Regions from separate parts of the Yersinia sp. KBS0713 genome, predicted to be linked through region 1. Evidence: predicted binding sites of a transcription regulator. Region 1 holds the regulator's gene; each other region holds the start of a gene.

Region 1 (6,860 bases):
GATGCATTTCCGTGGATGCAGTGGGGAGCCGAATCGCAAGACTCGCATTTATCACTCCGGTGAAACAGAAGATGCGCGCTTCTTTCTGCGCTGGCTGCGGGAGACCTATGGTCAGGCACCCACCGCGGCGGTAGGAGTCTCATTAGGCGGCAACATGCTGGCGATCTATCTGGCAGAACAAGGGCAGTTGGCGGAGCAAGGAGAGGAGAGTCTGCTGCAAGCGGCGGTGGTAGTTTCAGCCCCGCTGATGCTGGAGCCTTGTGCCAACCGCATGGAGCAAGGTTTTTCGCGGGTCTATCAGCACTATTTACTGGGGCAACTAAAGTTAAACGCCACCCGTAAGCTGTTACGTTACCCCGGTAGTCTGCCGCTGGGGCTGCCGCAATTGAAAGCATTGCGGCGAGTCAGAGATTTCGATGAAGTAATCACCGCTAAAATTCATGGCTTTAATGATGCGCTAGACTATTATCGCCGTTGCAGTGCTCTGCCGCTATTGCCGCAGATTAAGATCCCACTGCTGATCATTCATGCCAAAGATGACCCCTTTATGACGGCGGAAGTCATTCCCAATATCAATACACTGCCGGGCAATATTGATTATCAGTTAACCGAGCACGGCGGCCACGTCGGTTTTGTCGGCGGCTCCTTGAAACACCCAAAAATGTGGCTGGAGCAACGTATTCCCGCCTGGCTCACCCCCTATCTGGAGCAACATTCATGATCATTCCCTGGCAGCAGATCGACGGTGAAACGCTGGATAATCTGCTGGAAACCTTTGTGCTGCGTGAAGGTACAGATTACGGCGAACATGAGCGCTCATTAGCGCAAAAAGTCGAGGATGTCCGCCGTCAGCTGCTGAGCGGTGACGCGGTTTTAGTCTGGTCTGAGTTACACGAAACCATCAATATCATGCCGCGAGGCTCTTTCCGCGCCGACGCCGAAGAGCAGCCGTAATCTTCACCGTCTCACAAAGAGATTTGATGAAAATCAAGGTGACAAGCCGGAGACTTTGCCCTAAAAATAACCTTTACCGATAAGATGAACAGGCAAATGCCGCCCGGCCACTGAGGATCTCACCCCATGGAGTTACCGCTAATATGTCAACTAAACATCCGGTTATAGCCGTTACCGGCTCAAGTGGCGCAGGGACTACCACCACCAGTCTGGCGTTTCGTAAAATTTTTCAGCAGTTGAATATTCGCGCGGCGCAAATTGAAGGTGACAGCTTCCATCGCTATACCCGCCCTGAAATGGATGCCGCCATCCGTAAGGCGCGGGATCAAGGTCGGCATATCAGCTACTTTGGCCCTGAAGCCAATGATTTTGGTCAGTTGGAGCAAAGTGCAGCGGAATATGGCAAGCACGGCACTGGGCGCTCACGTAAGTACTTACACACCTATGATGAAGCGGTGCCTTATAACCAGATCCCGGGAACCTTCACGCCATGGGAGCCACTGCCAGAACCCACCGATGTGCTGTTTTATGAGGGGCTACACGGCGGCGTCGTGACCGAGCATCATGATGTGGCGAAGTACGTGGATCTATTGGTGGGCGTGGTGCCTATCGTCAATCTGGAGTGGATTCAAAAGCTGGTGCGCGATACTGGCGAGCGCGGTCACTCACGTGAAGCGGTGATGGATTCTGTCGTGCGATCAATGGACGACTACATTAACTACATTACGCCACAGTTCTCGCGCACCCATATTAACTTCCAGCGCGTGCCGACTGTCGATACCTCCAACCCTTTTGCGGCTAAAGCCATTCCGTCGCTGGATGAAAGTTTTGTTGTCATTCATTTTCGAGGTTTGGACCAGATCGACTTCCCCTACTTGCTGGCAATGTTGCAAGGGTCATTTATCTCTAATATCAATACATTGGTGGTGCCGGGTGGAAAGATGGGGCTGGCAATGGAGCTGATTATGGCCCCGTTAGTGCAGCAACTACTGGAGGGCAAGACGATCGGCTAATCTCCTTCGTTTCTGGCGTTGCGATGATGCTGGCTGCAACACCAGGAACGTTGAACATCACTAGGGTGCTGATTAACTAGGCAATTTCACGAATTTCAAAACTGTGGGTAATGGTCGCCGCTTTACCCAACATCAGGGAGACGGAGCAGTATTTCTCTGCTGACAGCTCAACCGCACGCTCAACAATTTTGTCAGTAAGCCCCTTACCGCTGACGATAAAGTGCAAATTGATTTGCGTAAACAGACGCGGTGCTTCTTCGCGACGCTGAGAGGTTAACGTGACCTCACAATCGCGCACATCGTTACGCCCTTTTTGCAAAATAGAGACCACATCAATCGCGCTGCAGCCACCTGCTGACATCAACAACATCTCCATCGGGCTAGGTGCTTTATCACCGGCATTTCCATCCATCAAAACTTGATGTCCTGACGCCGATTCACCCAAAAATGTCAGCCCCTCAACCCACTTTACACGTGCCTGCATAACACTCGCTCCCAGTTAAATTTTCTGATCCAGACTACCCTTTCATTTAGAAACTGGCAATGTAACCCGATGTTCATCATGCTGAAGCGATACAACACAAGACACTGACCTCATCCTGTGCTACAAACAGAACCGAAAGTGTTGTTTCTAGAATTAAATAGGGTAGCTCCCAATACTCAGTGAAGGGTTTCTATCCAGTACGTATCTTGGCTATACCTTTCGGCAATTGAGCAAATTAATATGCTAAAAGAAAGTGTATTTTAAAAGCACGCCGTACAGGGAACTCTGAGCCCTGTTAAGTTAGGCAGCGATAACAACAGAGGATAACAGCGAATGGTTCTCGGCAAGCCACAAACAGACCCGACTCTCGAATGGTTCCTGTCTCATTGCCATATCCACAAATACCCATCGAAGAGTACGCTAATTCACCAAGGTGAAAAGGCCGAAACGCTTTACTACATCGTGAAAGGCTCCGTTGCGGTGCTGATTAAAGATGAAGAGGGTAAAGAGATGATTCTCTCCTATTTAAACCAAGGGGATTTCATCGGCGAGCTTGGATTATTTGAAGAAGGCCAAGAGCGTAGTGCCTGGGTTAGAGCAAAAACCGCCTGTGAAGTGGCTGAAATTTCTTACAAAAAATTCCGTCAGTTGATTCAGGTAAATCCAGATATCTTGATGCGCCTCTCTTCACAAATGGCGAACCGCCTTCAGATTACATCCGAGAAAGTGGGTAACCTCGCTTTCCTTGATGTTACTGGGCGCATTGCACAAACGCTGCTTAACCTGGCAAAACAACCTGATGCCATGACCCACCCAGATGGGATGCAGATTAAGATTACCCGCCAGGAAATTGGTCAGATAGTTGGCTGTTCCCGCGAAACTGTGGGGCGGATACTAAAAATGCTGGAAGATCAGAACTTGATCTCCGCACACGGTAAAACGATTGTCGTTTACGGCACCCGTTAATTCCCTATAAACCGGTGCCGATACCCTCGGCATCGGTTTTCTCAATCTTTTGTGATTAATAAATTTCTGGGGCCTAAATGAAGTGGCAACGGGTTATTTATCATCCTGAAGTAAACTATGCATTACGCCAAACATTAGTTCTCTGCCTGCCAGCAGCCCTAGGCTTTGCTATCGGCGAGCTGCGACTCGGACTGATGTTCTCCCTGATACCCGCGTGTTGCAATATTGCCTCGCTGGATACACCGCACCAACACTTCTTCCGGCGGCTGATTATTGGTGGCGCGCTCTTTACACTGAGCAGCTTCCTGACCCAGCAGCTGTTGCTGTGGCACATTCCCTTGCCGTGGATCATGCTCGGGCTAGCACTGGTGCTCGGTGTCAACGGCGCAATCAGCCCCCTCCATGGCCACTTGTTGCCCGCCGCGTTAATCGCCGCAATATTCAGCCTAAGCATGGTTGGTCGCGCACCTATCTGGCAAGCACCCCTGTTGTGCGCTGTCGGAACACTCTGGTACGGCCTCTTTAACTGGCTGTGGTTCCGGTTATGCAGAGACCAGCCGATCCGTGAGCCACTAAGCCAGCTTTATCATTTACTGGCAGATTATTGCGACGCTAAATACAACCTACTCTCCCAGCATGTAGAGCCGGAAAAGGCGCTCCCCCCGTTGCTTGATCGGCAACAGGGGATAATGGACAAAATTAACCAGCTTTATCAGCAATTTAACTTAATCAACAATGCCACCAAGGCGGAGCGCAAACGGCTATTGGGGCTATTTCAGATGGCGCTAGACCTGCAAGAGCACATTACTGCGGCGCTGAATCAGTCAGATAGAGTGCGAGACCTCCTGGAGCATAGTCGGATAGAGGAGGTACTTCGCCGCAATACGCAGATTATCTCAGCTCAAATGCGCGTTATTGCCGATGATATTCTCTATCACCACCGTGCCAAGCGAAATTTCACCGCCGGCGATGCGCTGGTTGAACTGGAAGAGATAGCCCAGCAGCACCCCAATAATCCAGTGGCGCAATTTTGCTACTACCATACCAGCCACGTTATCCAGATCCTGAGTGACCGACGCCCGCTGTATGAGCGCGAGTTGATCTCCAGCCAGCAACAGCAGCCATTTTGGCCCGCCCTTATCAGTTACCTCTCATTTAAGTCTGGTGCGCTGCGCGCTGCCGCACGACTGGGGGTGACACTGGCCGCAGGCAGCTATATTGGTGCCTTGATGCACCTGCCAAAACCTTATTGGATCTTACTCACCGTGATGTTGGTGGTACAAAACGGCTATAACGCGACTAAGGTGCGCATCTATCACCGCGCCCTCGGGACACTGATCGGGCTGGTGTTGGCGGCAGGTTTGCTGCATTTACAGATGCCGGAGGGGGTGACACTGGGCATTATGTTGCTGATCACACTGGTGGCCTATCTGGTGCAACGTAACAACTACGGGCTAGCGGTTATTGGTCGAACCATCACGGCGGTGTATATCTTGCAGCTATTAACCGGTGATGGCGCTGACTTTTTAGTCCCACGTCTGCTGGATACCTTAATTGGTTGTGCGCTGGCCTTTGCCAGCACCTTATGGCTGTGGCCTCAGTGGCAGAGCGGGTTGCTGCGTAAAAATGCCCATCAGGCACTCAGCGCTTACCAGCAGATCCTGCGCTTGTTGCTGGCCCCACACCCTGATATTACCCAGCTCTCCTATGAACGTATTGAGGTGAACAAAGCCAGTAATACCGTCTTAAGCTCACTGAATCAGGCGATGCAAGAGCCGGGATTCAACTCAAAATATTTAGCGGATATGCGGCTGTGGGCGACCCATAGCGAGTTGATTGTTGGACATATCAACGAAATGACTATTCTTACGCGGGAACATCCATTAACTGAATCAACCACGCCGCCTGAAGCGGGTCACAACCTCATGAGTGTCGCGCTAGCGACAGAGTATTTGCAGCTATGTGAGATGGCGATTCAGCAGTGCCAGCAGCGGCTAGAATCAGACAGCTGCGAGGGGAGTGATGATTTTGTGCAAGCACCGGATGTGGCCGTCGACACGCAAATATCTGAACTGGAACGAAATTTGCGGCGTATCCTGTCACATTTAAGTGTTATGCATACCGTGTCGTCGATGGCCTGGCAGCAGCAGCCCCACCACGGTATTTGGCGCAGCCGGAAGTTGCGGGATCAGACGTTTACCGGAGAGTAAATTTAGCTCTCATTCACCAGGCTGGCGATAGCGCTCTCTAAACGCGCCACTCCTTGCTGGATATCATCCAACTCAATCACCAGCGAAGGCGCTAAGCGCAATACATCTGGCCCGGCATTGAGGATCATCAACCCATTTGCCGCCGCTGCGGTCAGGAACTCCCGCGCCCGGCCACGGTATTGCGGTGCTAACTCAGCACCAATCAGCAGCCCCATGCCACGGATATCACTAAACACCGAGTACTTGCGGTTAATCACTTCCAGCGCCTGCACAAACAGGCCATGGCGCTGTTCAATACCCTCAAGGACCTCTGGGGTATTAATCACATCCAGCGCGGCTTCAGCAACTGCACAAGCCAGAGGATTACCACCATAAGTGGTGCCGTGGGTGCCGACGGCCATCACCGAGGCAATCTCTTCGGTGGTCAGCATCGCACTGATCGGGAACCCGCCACCCAAGGCTTTCGCCGTAGTGAGGATATCCGGCGTCACGCCATAGTGCATATAGGTGAACAACTTGCCGCTACGGCCCATGCCACTTTGCACTTCGTCGAACACCAACAGTGCCTTGTGTTGAGTACAAAGCTCGCGCACACCTTGCAGGAACTCAGGTGTCGCGGCGGTAATCCCGCCCTCCCCTTGGATCGGCTCCAGCACCACCGCGCAGGTGTGGTCATCCATCACCGCTTTCACTGCGGCCAGATCATTAAACGGCACATGGATGATGTCGGCCGGTTTCGGGCCAAAACCATCGGAGTACTTTGGCTGACCACCGACGGATACGGTAAACAAGGTGCGACCATGGAATGCATTATGGAAAGCAATGATTTTGGTTTTATACGGGCTATGGCGCTCAATGGCGTAATGACGGGCCAACTTAAATGCCGCTTCATTCGCTTCACCGCCCGAATTGGCGAAAAACACCCGATCGGCAAAGGTGGCGGCAATCAGTTTTTGCGCCAAACGCAGCGCTGGCTCGTTGGTGAATACATTACTGGTATGCCATAACGTCTCACCCTGCTGATGCAGGGCCGCCACTAGCGCCGGATGGCAGTGGCCAAGGGCAGTAACCGCGATCCCGCCAGCAAAATCAATGTATTCCGTGCCCTGCTGATCCCATACTCGGCTACCTTTCCCTTTTACCGGGATAAACTGTGCTGGTGCATAAACAGGCAAAATAACCTGATCGAATGTACTGCGATTAACTGTTAGTTTATCTGACATTGCCCTGCCC
Region 2 (6,860 bases), 810 kb from region 1:
TATCACCTTCGTTAGCGATAGCGCCAACGATATGACGAACTTCAACACCATCATCACGGCCCACTTCAATGCGGTACAGCTCCATCTCACCAACATCACGACGTTCGCGACGTGCTGGACGCTCGCCACCATCACGGCTGTCAGCGCGAGGCTCACGGCGGCTATCACCACGGTCACGGCCGCGATCATTACCACGGTCATTGCCACGGTCATCACGGGAATTGAATTCACGTTGCGGACGACGCGGTGCTTCTGGTGGCAGAATCAGAGGACGTTCGCCCTGTGCCATCTTCAGCAGTGCAGCAGCCAGTGTTTCGAGATCAAACTCTTCTTCTGGTTGCAGCTTAGCCAGCAATGCGCGGTAGAGATCCAAATCACTGCTTTCCAGCTGTTGGCCGACTTTAGCAGCAAACTGTGCTAAACGACGTTCGCCCAGCAATTCTGCGTTTGGCAACTGAACTTCTGGAATGGTCAGCTTCATGGTGCGTTCAATGTTCTGCAACAGGCGACGTTCACGGTTCTCAACGAACAGCAACGCACGACCAGCACGACCAGCACGACCAGTACGGCCGATACGGTGAACGTAAGACTCTGAATCCATAGGGATATCATAGTTTACAACCAAGCTGATACGCTCAACGTCCAAGCCACGAGCAGCAACGTCAGTTGCGATCAGAATATCCAGACGGCCATCTTTCAGGCGATCCAGTGTCTGCTCACGTAAAGACTGGTTCATATCGCCGTTCAGTGCAGCACTGCTATAACCACTGCGCTCCAGGGCTTCTGCAACTTCCAACGTCGCGTTTTTGGTACGCACGAAGATGATAGCGGCGTCGAAATCTTCAGATTCCAAGAAACGAACCAAAGCTTCTTTTTTGTTGTAACCGCCACCCACTCTCCAGAAACTCTGGCTGATGTCAGGACGGGTAGTCACGCTAGACTGAATGCGCACTTCCTGTGGATCTTTCATGAAGCGGCGGGTAATGCGACGAATGGCTTCTGGCATGGTAGCAGAGAACAGCGCGGTCTGATGTTCAGCCGGGATCTGCGCCATGATAGTTTCAACGTCTTCGATAAAGCCCATGCGCAGCATTTCATCTGCTTCATCCAACACTAAACCGCTCAGGTTGGACAAGTTAAGGGTGCCGCGTTTCAGGTGATCTAACAGACGACCTGGGGTACCAACAACAATTTGTGGCCCTTGGCGCAAAGCGCGTAATTGAACGTCATAACGCTGGCCGCCGTACAGGGCCACTACGTTGACGCCATTAATATCTTTAGAGAAGCTGGACAGTGCTTCAGCGACCTGAATAGCCAACTCACGGGTTGGTGCTAATACCAGAACCTGTGGTGCTTTCAGCTCAGCTTTAATATTGTGTAACAGCGGCAGACCAAACGCGGCTGTTTTGCCACTGCCTGTTTGCGCCATGCCGAGAACATCACGGCCGTTTAACAGGTGTGGGATACATTCTAACTGGATTGGCGATGGTTTTTCATAACCAAGGCTAGTTAGAGCGGAAAGAATAGGAGCGGACAGCCCCAGATCAGCAAAAGAGGTTTCAAGCTCAGTAGTCATGTACACGTGCCTCATTAATAATGGCAGCCAGTCTACATAACTCGTCGAGAAAATTTTCAGTCATTTTCATTGAAAAGTGTGAACCGGCTCAAATTAGATTATAAAACGAACAAAAAGGCCATCACCTGCTAGGGTGATTAACATTGGTAAAAACCAAGGTATCTCAGGCTGATAGTTGTTCGTCAGCTATTGCTGGTCCGATTCCGATAGGTCGTCTTGTTCTTGGCCCAAAAGCGCCAATTCCAACAATGCATAGCGGTGCTCAACAAAGTTATGAACGTTGTTAGCTACCGTCAGTTTGAACAGCGCCGAAGCGGTGTTCTTGTCCCCCAGACTTAGGTAATGTTTACCTAAATAGAAGTCAGTTTCACTGAGATGCTCAGCGAGCGAAGTGTTATCCGTTGCATCTGCCTTGAGCCTTTCCATCAGCGCTTTTTCGCTGATCGTGCCCAGGTAGAATTCGACAATATTCCATCCCCATTGCCCTCTGTCCGATTTCTCATAGCGCTGTTGTAACGCTACTGCCGCTGCCTTGGGATCGATTTCTCTTTCCACCAGATACAGCCACAACGAACGGAAGGGATCATTTGGATCGTCTTGATAAAACGCCTGCAGATCATCCTGCGCCAACGGGAGTCGACCGCCATAATAGAGAGCGATACCCCGGTTTAAACGCGCGTAATTGTAAGTTGGATCAAGCTCTAGTACAGAATCAAACGCTTCATAGGCAGCATCAAAATTGCCTGCCTGCGTTAAATAAATGCCCAGATAGTTAAAAACTTCTGGCATATCAGGACGAATAGCTAACGCTTGCGAAAAATCATTTCGCGCTAGTGCCCGTAGCCCGAGGCTATCATACAGCACTCCGCGCTCATATAAAAGCTGTGCGCGCTCATCATCCGTAAGTGCCCGACTTGCAAGGATTTGTTCCATGCGCGCCAGAATCACTTCCTGCTGCAACGTCGGTTGCAACGGGATAGCCAACACCTCGTCTTTACGCCAATCATGGTTGCTGCATCCTGCCAGCATGAGTGCTGTCGCAACGTAACACCAGCGCAAGAAAGGCTTCATTTCCTACTCCCGAAGACAAACATTGGATAAATATCCTTTCATCCATTTGTTTAACACAAGAGCATCCTGCCCTCGAGATAACATAGCCCCTCACTCATCAGTCAGGGGCTATGGAATGCTTTATTACTCTGCTGCTTCTGGTGCCGGAGCTTCTGCGTCAGGAGTAGTGGCTTCTTTGATGCTCAGGCGGATACGGCCCTGACGATCAACTTCCATTACTTTAACTGGCACTTCTTGGCCCATCTGCAGGTAGTCTGTCACTTTCTCTACGCGCTTATCAGCGATTTGAGAAATATGAACCAGACCTTCTTTACCGCCGCCGATTGCCACAAACGCACCGAAATCAACGATACGGGTCACTTTACCCGCATAGATACGGTTCACTTCGATTTCAGCAGTAATCTCTTCGATGCGACGAATAGCGTGTTTTGCTTTGTCGCCGTCGGTTGCTGCAATCTTAATGGTACCATCATCTTCGATTTCGATCGTGGTGCCCGTTTCATCAGTCAACGCACGAATCACAGAACCACCTTTACCGATCACATCCTTGATTTTCTCAGGATTGATTTTCATGGTGTAGATACGTGGAGCGAACTCAGAGATATCACCACGAGGTGTGCTGATAGCCTGTTCCATAACACCCAGAATGTGCAGACGCGCACCCTTGGCCTGGTTCAGAGCCACCTGCATGATTTCGCGGGTGATGCCTTCAATTTTAATGTCCATTTGCAATGCGGTGATACCGTCACGGCTACCGGCCACTTTAAAGTCCATGTCACCCAGGTGATCTTCGTCACCCAGAATGTCAGACAGAACGACAAAGTTTTCGTTTTCTTTAACCAGACCCATCGCGATACCCGCAACAGCGGCTTTAATTGGCACGCCTGCATCCATCAGGGCCAAAGAAGCACCACAAACAGAAGCCATTGAGGAAGAACCGTTAGATTCGGTGATTTCAGAAACCACACGAACAGTATAAGGGAACTCGCTCGGGCTTGGCATAACTGCCAACACACCACGTTTCGCCAGACGGCCATGGCCAATCTCACGACGTTTCGGTGAGCCAACCATACCGGTTTCACCAACGCAATATGGAGGGAAATTATAGTGTAGCAGGAATGAGTCAGTACGCTCACCCATCAGCTCATCAATATTTTGCGCGTCACGTGCAGTACCCAGTGTTGCAGTAACCAGTGCCTGAGTTTCACCACGGGTGAACAACGCAGAACCATGGGTACGTGGCAATACGCCAGTACGCACATCCAGACCACGGATCATGTCTTTTTCGCGGCCATCGATACGCGGCTCGCCACGTAATACGCGGCTACGAACAACGTTTTTCTCAACATCGCCCAGAATGTCCTGAATTTCAGACGCATTCAAAGATTCGTCTTGTGCCAGCAACGCTTCAGTCACATCAGCTTTGATAGCATCAACTTGAGTGTAACGCTCTTGTTTCTCAGTGATGCGATATGCGTCACCCAGACGAGCTTCAGCCAGCTCAGCAACGCGCGCGTGCAGCGCTTCGTTAACTGGCTCAGCATGCCAATCCCACTTAGGTTTACCGGCTTCGGCAACCAGAGCGTTGATATTTTCAATCACAACTTGTTGTTGTTCGTGGCCGAAGACCACCGCGCCCAACATTTGATCTTCAGACAGAATGTCTGCTTCAGATTCAACCATCAATACTGCGCCCGCAGTACCGGCAACAACCAAGTCCAGACGGCTCTCTTTCAGTTCGTCAGTCGTTGGGTTCAGCACATACTGGTCGTTGATGAAACCAACGCGAGCAGCACCGATTGGGCCGTTGAATGGAATGCCTGACAGGCTCAGCGCAGCTGATGCACCAATCAGTGCCACGATGTCTGGGTTAATCTGTGGGTTAACAGAAACCACGGTCGCAATCACCTGAACTTCGTTCAGGAAGCTGTCTGGGAACAGTGGGCGAATCGGACGGTCAATCAGACGTGAAGTCAGTGTTTCGCCTTCACTTGGGCGGCCTTCACGACGGAAGAAGCTGCCTGGGATACGGCCAGCAGCGTAAGTACGCTCCTGATAGTTAACAGTCAGCGGGAAGAAGCTCTGACCTGGTTTAGCTTTCTTTTGGCCAACAACAGTCACAAATACTGCGGTGTCGTCCATGCTTACCATGACAGCAGCTGTTGCCTGGCGAGCCATCATGCCCGTTTCGATGGTTACGGTATGTTGGCCGTACTGGAATTTACGAATAATCGGAGTCAGCAAAATAGTATCCTTATACTATGCGGTGCCGGATCGTATTGACGATCTCATCCACCTATCACTATTACCTTCACACTGCATCCTCGCGACTAATGACAATCCTTAACCCGCATTGAGTTAAAGTCTCTCATTAGCCGCGCGAACCTCTGCACCGGAAGATCCTATTTTTAAAATTTACTCTTCTTACTTGAAGCGGAAGCGGTGTTAGCTGCCACTTTGAGTAATAAACAACAACAATATACTAACGTATTTTATCATTGCTTCTTAGAAAAAAGGGGCCTATTGGCCCCTTTTTCCCGAAACTCGCAGACTTAGCGACGCAGACCCAGACGTTCGATCAGGGAAGCATAACGCGCTACATCTTCACGCTTCAGGTAGTCCAGCAGCTTACGACGCGTGGATACCATACGCAGCAGACCACGACGGCTATGGTGATCTTTTTTGTGCTCGGAGAAGTGACCTTGCAAATGGTTAATTTGAGCAGTCAACAGAGCAACCTGAACTTCGCTTGAACCGGTGTCATTTTCACCGCGACCGAAGTCAGCAACAATTTTAGCTTTCGCTTCAACACTTAGAGACATGATACAACTCCAAATATATAGATAAATTAAGACAGGCGCCGATCTCTAATTCAGCAACCCAATATGTAAGCCGCACTATTCTACTCTTTGAACCGCGGGATCGCAAGAAAGGCCGCTAGGCCCTACTCGGCGTACTCCACAACCAAACGTTTCGGTGCAACCCGACCATCCTCTGCGATGGTGCCGATGCCAATAAAGCTATGCTCTTCGCCTTCAGTAATACGAACCATTCCTTCATCCGGTGCGCCAGATACATGCACCGGCTGCCCCTGCTTAACATAGGCAGCTACTGCGGGTAACAGATTGACTTCAGGAAAGTTTAATACCGCACTGTCCATCGGGAGCAGTAGTAGATCCAGTTCTGGATTTGGCGAGCGCTCATCTACCTGCGCCGCTTCAACCATCGCTTTCAGCTGTTCTAAAGTCACCATGCGGTCACTTGGATAGGTAGCCACTTGCAACCGACGCAGATAACTCACATGCGCACCGCAACCTAACAATTCACCCAAGTCATCAATGATGGTGCGAATATAAGTGCCTTTGGAACAGTGGATTTCCAGCTCAAGAAAGTTGCCTTCCCAGCGGATAAAGAGCAACTCGTACACTGTGATACTGCGGGCTTCACGCTCGACTTCAATCCCCTGGCGGGCATATTCATACAGCGGTTTACCTTGGTGCTTTAGCGCAGAATACATCGACGGAATTTGCTGGCTATCACCACGAAAACTCTCCAGAGCAGCATCCATCTGAGCCTGAGTCACCTTGACCTCCCGCTCGCTGATTAATGCGCCTTCAGCATCCGAAGTATCAGTACGTTGCCCTAAGCGAGCAACGACGCGGTAGCGTTTATCTGAATCCAGCAAAAATTGGGAAAACTTAGTCGCTTCTCCCAGGCATATAGGCAGCATACCGCTCGCCAGTGGATCAAGCGCCCCTGTATGCCCTGCGCGGTTAGCGCTAAAGAGGCGTTTTACTTTTTGTAAAACGTCATTAGAGGAGAGGCCCAGCGGCTTATCCAATAACAGAATGCCGTTAATGTCACGGCCGCGACGACGTGGACGACCCATTACTTCTCCTCGTCGCTACCTGGATTAACCTGACGTTCTACATCATTTTTGATGACGTTAGTCACCAGGTTAGACATCCGCATCCCTTCAATCAAAGAGTTATCATAAGCGAAAGTCAGTTCTGGCACGATACGCAGACGCATCGCTTTACCCAGCAAAGTGCGGATATAACCGGAGGCATCTTGTAGTGCTTTAATGCCATTTTTTACCGTATCCGGATCTGCGTTATCGGTTAATACGTTCAAAAAGGTCACAAAAACTTTAGCGTAAGCCAAATCACGGGACAGCTCGATGCCTGATACGGTAGCCATGCCAACACGCGGG
Region 3 (6,860 bases), 700 kb from region 1:
CCCGAACGATGTCACGACATTTATTCCGCAGCTTATGGCGCTGAAAGGCAGCAACAGTGCCCCCGTGGTGCGCGCACCCTGCAATGAACCGATTATTATCAAGCGGTTATTGGATATCGGTTTCTACAACTTCCTGATTCCTTTCGTTGAGAGTGAAGAGGAGGCTGCTCGTGCGGTGGCTTCAACCCGCTATCCGCCAGCGGGCATACGTGGCGTTTCCGTCTCTCACCGTGGCAATAATTACGGCACCGTGCCGGACTACTTCGCCACCATCAACGACAACATTACCGTGCTGGTGCAAATCGAAAGTCAGCTAGGGGTCGACAATCTGGATGCTATCGCCGCTGTCGAGGGGGTGGATGGCATATTTGTCGGGCCGGGGGATCTCTCAGCTGCGCTGGGCTATTTGGGGCAACCCAACCATCCCGAAGTACAAAAAGTGATTCGCCATATTTTTGACCGCGCAAAAGCGCAGGGCAAACCGAGCGGCATTCTGGCGCCAGTTGATGCCGATGCCCGCCGTTATCTGGAGTGGGGGGCAACCTTTGTGGCGGTCGGCAGTGATTTGGGTATCTTCCGCAGTGCAACTCAGGCGCTGTGCGACAAATTTAAAAAATAGTGTTGGGTCTGTTTTAAACATTCAGCGCTGCCGTATTGACGGCCTTGCGACTTAAATTGAGGAGTAATAAATGAAAATCGGCTTTATTGGTTTAGGAATTATGGGAAAGCCAATGAGTAAAAATCTGCTGAAAGCAGGCTACTCATTAATTGTCCTTGATCGGAATGCTGCGGCACTGGATGAGCTGCTTAGTGCAGGGGCAACTGCGGCGGCGACGCCAAAAGCGCTGGCGGCAGAGTGTGACATTATCATCACCATGCTACCTAACTCACCCCATGTGAAAGAGGTCGTCTTGGGTGAGAACGGCGTGATTGAAGGTGCCAGACCGGGTGCTGTGTTGATTGATATGAGTTCGATTGCCCCTTTGGTCAGCCGTGAAATTAGCGAAGCACTGGCAGTAAAACAGGTGGCCATGTTAGATGCGCCGGTTAGTGGTGGCGAACCTAAAGCCATTGATGGCACCTTGTCAGTGATGGTCGGTGGCGATAAAGCGGTGTTCGACAACTGCTTCGATATCATGAAAGCGATGGGCGGCTCAGTGGTGCATACCGGTGATATTGGTGCCGGTAATGTGACCAAACTGGCGAATCAAGTGGTGGTGGCGCTGAATATCGCGGCAATGTCTGAAGCGCTGGTCTTGGCGACCAAGGCGGGGGTGAATCCCGATCTGGTCTTCCAGGCGATTCGCGGTGGGTTGGCGGGCAGCACTGTACTGGAAGCCAAAGCGCCGATGGTGATGGATCGCAACTTCAAACCGGGTTTTCGTATTGATTTGCATATCAAAGATCTGGCAAATGCCCTCGACACCTCTCACGGTGTAGGTGCGCAATTGCCATTGACGGCGGCGGTCATGGAGATGATGCAGGCATTGAAAGCGGATGGGTTGGGCAACGCCGACCACAGTGCGCTGGCCTGTTATTACGAGAAATTGGCCAAAGTTGAAGTGACACGTTAATCAGTGGTGCCGGCACTTGCGGTGCCGGCTATTGGGTAGCAAAGCTATACTGATAAGCATCCCGAAGTCCAAAACGGCTGGTTGATAAAGTCTGAGCCTGCGTGACGTCGGATAGCTCATGAGATTGAATCATTTATGAAAATAGTCATCGCCCCGGACTCTTATAAAGAAAGTTTATCCGCGCTAGAGGTTGCGGTGCAGATTGAAGCGGGTTTTCGCACCCAGTTTCCTGACGCGCAATATATCAAGTTGCCAGTTGCTGATGGTGGCGAAGGCACGGTTGAAGCCATGGTCGCGGCGACGGCCGGTAGGATTATCAAGGTTGATGTGACCGGCCCGTTAGGTGATAACGTCGATGCTTTTTATGGTATCTCCGGTGATGAGCAGTGCGCATTTATTGAAATGGCTGCCGCCAGCGGGCTAGAGCTGGTGCCACTGGCGCAGCGCAATCCACTGAAAACCACCTCCTATGGCACGGGTGAACTGATTCTTCATGCGCTGAATCAGGGGGTGAAACATATCATCATCGGTATCGGTGGCAGTGCCACCAATGATGGCGGCGCAGGTATGGTGCAGGCGCTTGGGGTTAAGCTGCTGAATAAGCAGGGCCAACAGCTAGGTTTTGGGGGTGAAAAACTGGCTGAACTGGATGTGATTGATACTACTGCCCTCGACCCGCGGATTCAGCAGTGTCAAATCGATGTTGCCTGTGATGTCACCAATCCGCTGACGGGCAGTGAAGGGGCCTCGGCTGTTTTTGGGCCACAGAAAGGCGCGACAGCTGACATGATCATCTCGTTGGATGAGGGGCTGTTGCACTACGCCGGTGTGATTAAACGTTATTTGGATATTGACGTTGATCAGGTCGAAGGGGCGGGGGCTGCGGGTGGGTTAGGTGCGGGGCTGCTCGCATTTTGTGGGGCGAGCTTGAGTCCTGGCATCGATATTGTGACGGATGCCCTAGGTCTGGACGCGCTGGTTCGCGACGCAACTTTTGTGATTACCGGCGAGGGGCGTATCGACAGCCAAACCATTCACGGCAAGGTGCCCGTTGGGGTCGCCAGAGTTGCCAAGCGCTATAACAAACCGGTGATTGGTATTGCCGGTAGTCTGACCGACGATGTCGATGTGGTGTACGAGCATGGCCTGGATGCGGTATTTAGTGTGATCTACACTATTTGCACCCTAGAGCAGGCGCTGGATAGTGCCGCTGATAATGTGTTCAGGGCCGCGCGGAACATTGCCGCGACACTGGCGATTGGCATGGCAGCGGGCAAAGACTAATTTTCTGTCGAGCAGGGCTGACGATCGATTGGCCCTGACCGCCGGATAGCTCAACATTTTCCCACAACACCTCACCTGCATTCGCCATTTTTGTGACCCTCACCGCAACTCTCTCTCTTTGTGATGCAAGTTGGGCATTTGTCCAATGTAATCCCCCATCAGACCTCATATGCTAATGCATCAGCCCAAACTGAGGCCCTCTTATGAGTGTATATAATCTTGATCCCCGGCTAGCCCAGGAGATAGTTACCCGTACCATGAAGATCATTGATACCAATATTAATGTGATGGATGGTAAAGGGAGAATCATTGGCAGCGGCGATGAAGAGCGCCTCGGTGAGCTGCATGAAGGGGCGCTATTGTCGCTCTCTCATGGTCGGATCGTCGATATTGATGACGCTGTTGCCCGCCAACTACATGGCGTCAGGCCGGGGATCAACCTGCCGCTGCGCCTCGAGGGTGAGATAGTCGGCGTGATTGGTTTGACCGGCAATCCGGGCCAATTGCGCCAATATGGCGAACTGGTGTGTATGGCCGCAGAGATGATGATGGAGCAGGCGCGATTAGTGCATTTGCTGGCGCAAGATAGCCGCCTGCGTGAAGAGCTGGTACTCAACCTAATTCGTACTGAAGAGATATCACCCGCGCTGATTGAATGGGCGCAGCGCCTGGGGGTCGATATTAATGAGCCGCGCGTGGTGGCGGTGGTGGATGTGGACAGCGGCCAGTTGAGTGTCGATAGCGCAATGTCAGAACTGCAGGAGCTACAAACGCTACTGACGACGCCGGAGCGCAACAACCTGATTGCGATTGTGTCCCTGACCGAAATGGTGGTGCTGAAACCGGCGCTGAACAGCCATGGCCGCTGGGATGCCATCGACCACCGGCGGCGGATGGAGTCGTTGCTCTCTCGCATGACGGAACGAGGTCGCCTGCGGGTGCGGCTCTCATTAGGGAACTTCTTTACCGGCCCCGGCAGCATTGCCCGCTCATACCGCACCGCCCGCACCACAATGGCGGTGGGTAAACAGCGGCTGCCGGAGCAGCGCAGCTACTACTATCAGGATCTGGTGTTGCCAGTTCTGCTAGACAGTTTGCGCGGCGGCTGGCAAGCCAATGAGTTGGCCCTGCCGTTAGCCAAATTGCGGGCCATGGACAGTAATGGCCTGCTGCGCCGCACCCTGGCCTGCTGGTTTCGCCACAACGTGCAACCCACTGCCACGGCAAAAGCGCTGTTTATTCACCGCAACACCCTGGAGTATCGGCTGAATCGTATTTCGGAGCTGACGGGGCTGGATTTGGCGAATTTCGACGATCGCCTATTGCTGTATGTGGCCTTGCAGTTGGGTGAGCAAGAGTAGTGGCGTGAAGAGCGGCAAAATGGGGGAAAAAAATGGCCGGATGAGTGACCCGGCCAGCTGGCGATGCGGAAAGTGTTAGGTCACAGGCGCTGGGTTAAACACCGCCAAGGCATTGCGCAGCCCCCATTGATCTGACCAGGTGCGTTTGCGGTCGCTGGCAATATCCAGAATTAATTCAAATAATTGCTGACCGACCTCTTCGATTGTTGCATCACCGGTAGCAATGGTTCCGGCATCAATATCCATCAAATCATGCCAGCGATTGGCCAGATCGGTGCGTGTTGCCATTTTGATCACCGGCACCGCGGCTAAACCATATGGTGTGCCGCGCCCGGTGGTAAACACCTGCACAGTAATGCCAGACGCCAGTTGTTGTGTGCCGCAGACGAAATCACTGGCGGGTGTGGCAGCAAAGATCAATCCACGTTGAGTTGGGCGTTGGCCCGGCGAGAGCACTTCCGCAATGGCGCTGCTGCCCGATTTGGCAATTGAACCCAATGCTTTTTCAACCACGTTAGCCAGCCCGCCCTTTTTGTTACCCGGCGAAGGGTTGGCGCTGCGGTCAGTTTTACCGGTTTCGAGATAGTCGTCGTACCATTTCATCTCTTCGAGCAGCCTTCTACCCACCTCTTTGTTAACGGCGCGTGGTGTTAGCAAGTGGATGGCATCGCGGACTTCGGTCACTTCCGAGAACATGACGGTTGCCCCGCAGCGCACCAGCAAGTCAGAGGCGTAGCCCACCGCAGGGTTAGCGGTCACACCGGAAAAAGCATCGCTGCCGCCACACTGCATACCTACCACTAGATCAGAGGCCGGGCAGGTTTCGCGCTGGCGCAGGTTCAGGCGTTGCAGGTGCTTTTCAGCCAGTTGCAGGATGTCATCAACCATGGAGCGGAAGCCAACGTGTTTCTCATCCTGTAGGCGCACAATATTACTCTCATCCAGTGAGATAACCTGCACATCCGGCGTCCCTTCCAATAGGCGCTCAGGTTGCAGTTTTTCACAGCCCAGGCCCACCACCATCACTTCGCCGCCAAAATTGGGGTTGAGTGCCAGATTGTGAATGGTACGAATTGGCACCACGGCCGCCGGTGCATTGATTGCCACGCCACAGCCATAGAGGTGATTTAGCGCCACCACGCCGTCGACATTCGGGTATTTCGGCAGTAGTGTGCGCTCAATAATATTGACTACATAGTCCACTACGCCCGCCACGCAATGTACGCTGGTGGTAATGGCGAGCAGGTTTTTGGTGCCGACACTGCCGTCTGCATTGCGGTAGCCCTCGAAGGTATAACCTTCCAGTGGCGGCAGCGGCGCGGGGACGGCGGTGGCAAGGGGCAAGCTTTCCAGCGCCGGTGCGGCGGGTAACTCGACCAGTGATTCATCTATCCAGCCACCACGGGCAATATCACGCACTGCCAAACCAATCACCTCAGCATAGCGAATAATCGCCCCACCTTTAGGGATATCAACCAAGGCGACTTTATGGCCCTGCGGGACATGCTCAATCAGTTCGAGACCACATTTAAACCGGGTGCCAGCACAAAGCCCATGGTTATTCACCACAATGGCAACGTTATCCGCGTCCTGTACTTTAATATAAAGCGGGGTGTCTACAGGACTATGACCAATGCTCATAATATTATCCTTATAATATTTATCTCGATAACATAACTGTTACTATTCTAAATGCCGCATTTTTCTTATTTTTATTCCATCAAGATGTTTTCAATTCTAGCCGTTTGATATCACCGACAATAAATAAGTAACAGAACATCGCCATAATGGCAGAGCAACCCACAAAGATTAATGCTGCATTAAAGGAGTGTAACTCTTTAACCAAGTAGCCGATAACCAAAGGTGTGACGATGGAAGCAACATTACCAAATACGTTAAACATCCCCCCACACAGGCCGACAATCTCTTTAGGTGCGGTATCGGCAATCACCGGCCAACCTAAGGCCCCGAAACCTTTACCGAAGAAGGCTAATGCCATCAATGCCACAACCACGAAATCGCTGTCGACGTAGTTACACAGAATAATACTTGATGCCAATAACATGCCTAATACGATCGGCACTTTACGTGCAAAAGTCAGTGAATGGCCGCGTTTAATCAGTGAGTCTGAGAATACGCCGCCTAATACACCACCGGCAAATCCACATAAGGCGGGAATTGATGCAACCATCCCCACTTTTAGAATAGACATCCCTTTATCTTGCACCAGATAAATAGGGAACCACGTCAGGAAGAACCAGGTGATAGTATTAATGAAGTATTGCCCAAAGAATACGCCCAACATCATACGACTAGATAACAGTTGTTTCATGTAATCTAATTTAGGGCCACTCTTATGGCCATCTGGCTTTTTGTGATCCATATCAACAACGGCACCGCCTTGTTTTATGTATTCAAGCTCAGAAGCAGACATATCAGGGTGATCGGTTGGGTTATGAATAAACTTAACCCAAGCAATGGTTAATACAAAACCTAACCCACCCATGACGGTAAATACATGCTGCCAGCCCCAGGCAAAGGTTAAATAACCTAGCAGTGGAGAGAATATCGCCAGCGAGAAGTATTGTGCGGAGTTAAATATTGCTGATGCGGTGCCCCTCTCTTTCGTCGGGAACCAGGC

What was found. Region 1 encodes CRP, which controls carbon source genes, mostly activating them, when cyclic AMP is high. Its sites were predicted from a motif close to ATGTGANNNNNNTCACAT; they were not measured.
Positions count from the first base shown of each region.
Region 2: a site for CRP is predicted at 1,653-1,670, ahead of yrbN (protein YrbN). Genes of this name have one in related genera too.
Region 3: a site for CRP is predicted at 2,949-2,966, ahead of FFE93_RS19290 (CdaR family transcriptional regulator). Genes of this name have one in related genera too.

Region 1 is NZ_CP042173.1:225,686-232,545, reverse strand. Features, by position in the region: gene FFE93_RS00945 (hydrolase) at 1-721, shown strand, start outside; gene FFE93_RS00940 (YheU family protein) at 718-954, shown strand; gene FFE93_RS00935 (phosphoribulokinase) at 1,098-1,967, shown strand; gene FFE93_RS00930 (OsmC family protein) at 2,044-2,451, opposite strand; gene crp (cAMP-activated global transcriptional regulator CRP) at 2,785-3,417, shown strand; gene FFE93_RS00920 (YccS/YhfK family putative transporter) at 3,495-5,627, shown strand; gene FFE93_RS00915 (aspartate aminotransferase family protein) at 5,630-6,850, opposite strand.
Region 2 is NZ_CP042173.1:3,960,006-3,966,865, forward strand. Features, by position in the region: gene FFE93_RS18780 (DEAD/DEAH family ATP-dependent RNA helicase) at 1-1,576, opposite strand, end outside; gene yrbN (protein YrbN) at 1,566-1,646, opposite strand; gene nlpI (lipoprotein NlpI) at 1,763-2,647, opposite strand; gene pnp (polyribonucleotide nucleotidyltransferase) at 2,771-4,891, opposite strand; gene rpsO (30S ribosomal protein S15) at 5,200-5,469, opposite strand; gene truB (tRNA pseudouridine(55) synthase TruB) at 5,592-6,536, opposite strand; gene rbfA (30S ribosome-binding factor RbfA) at 6,536-6,860, opposite strand, start outside.
Region 3 is NZ_CP042173.1:4,062,418-4,069,277, reverse strand. Features, by position in the region: gene garL (2-dehydro-3-deoxyglucarate aldolase) at 1-619, shown strand, start outside; gene garR (2-hydroxy-3-oxopropionate reductase) at 690-1,574, shown strand; gene FFE93_RS19295 (glycerate kinase) at 1,710-2,858, shown strand; gene FFE93_RS19290 (CdaR family transcriptional regulator) at 3,062-4,219, shown strand; gene garD (galactarate dehydratase) at 4,295-5,860, opposite strand; gene FFE93_RS19280 (MFS transporter) at 5,940-6,860, opposite strand, start outside.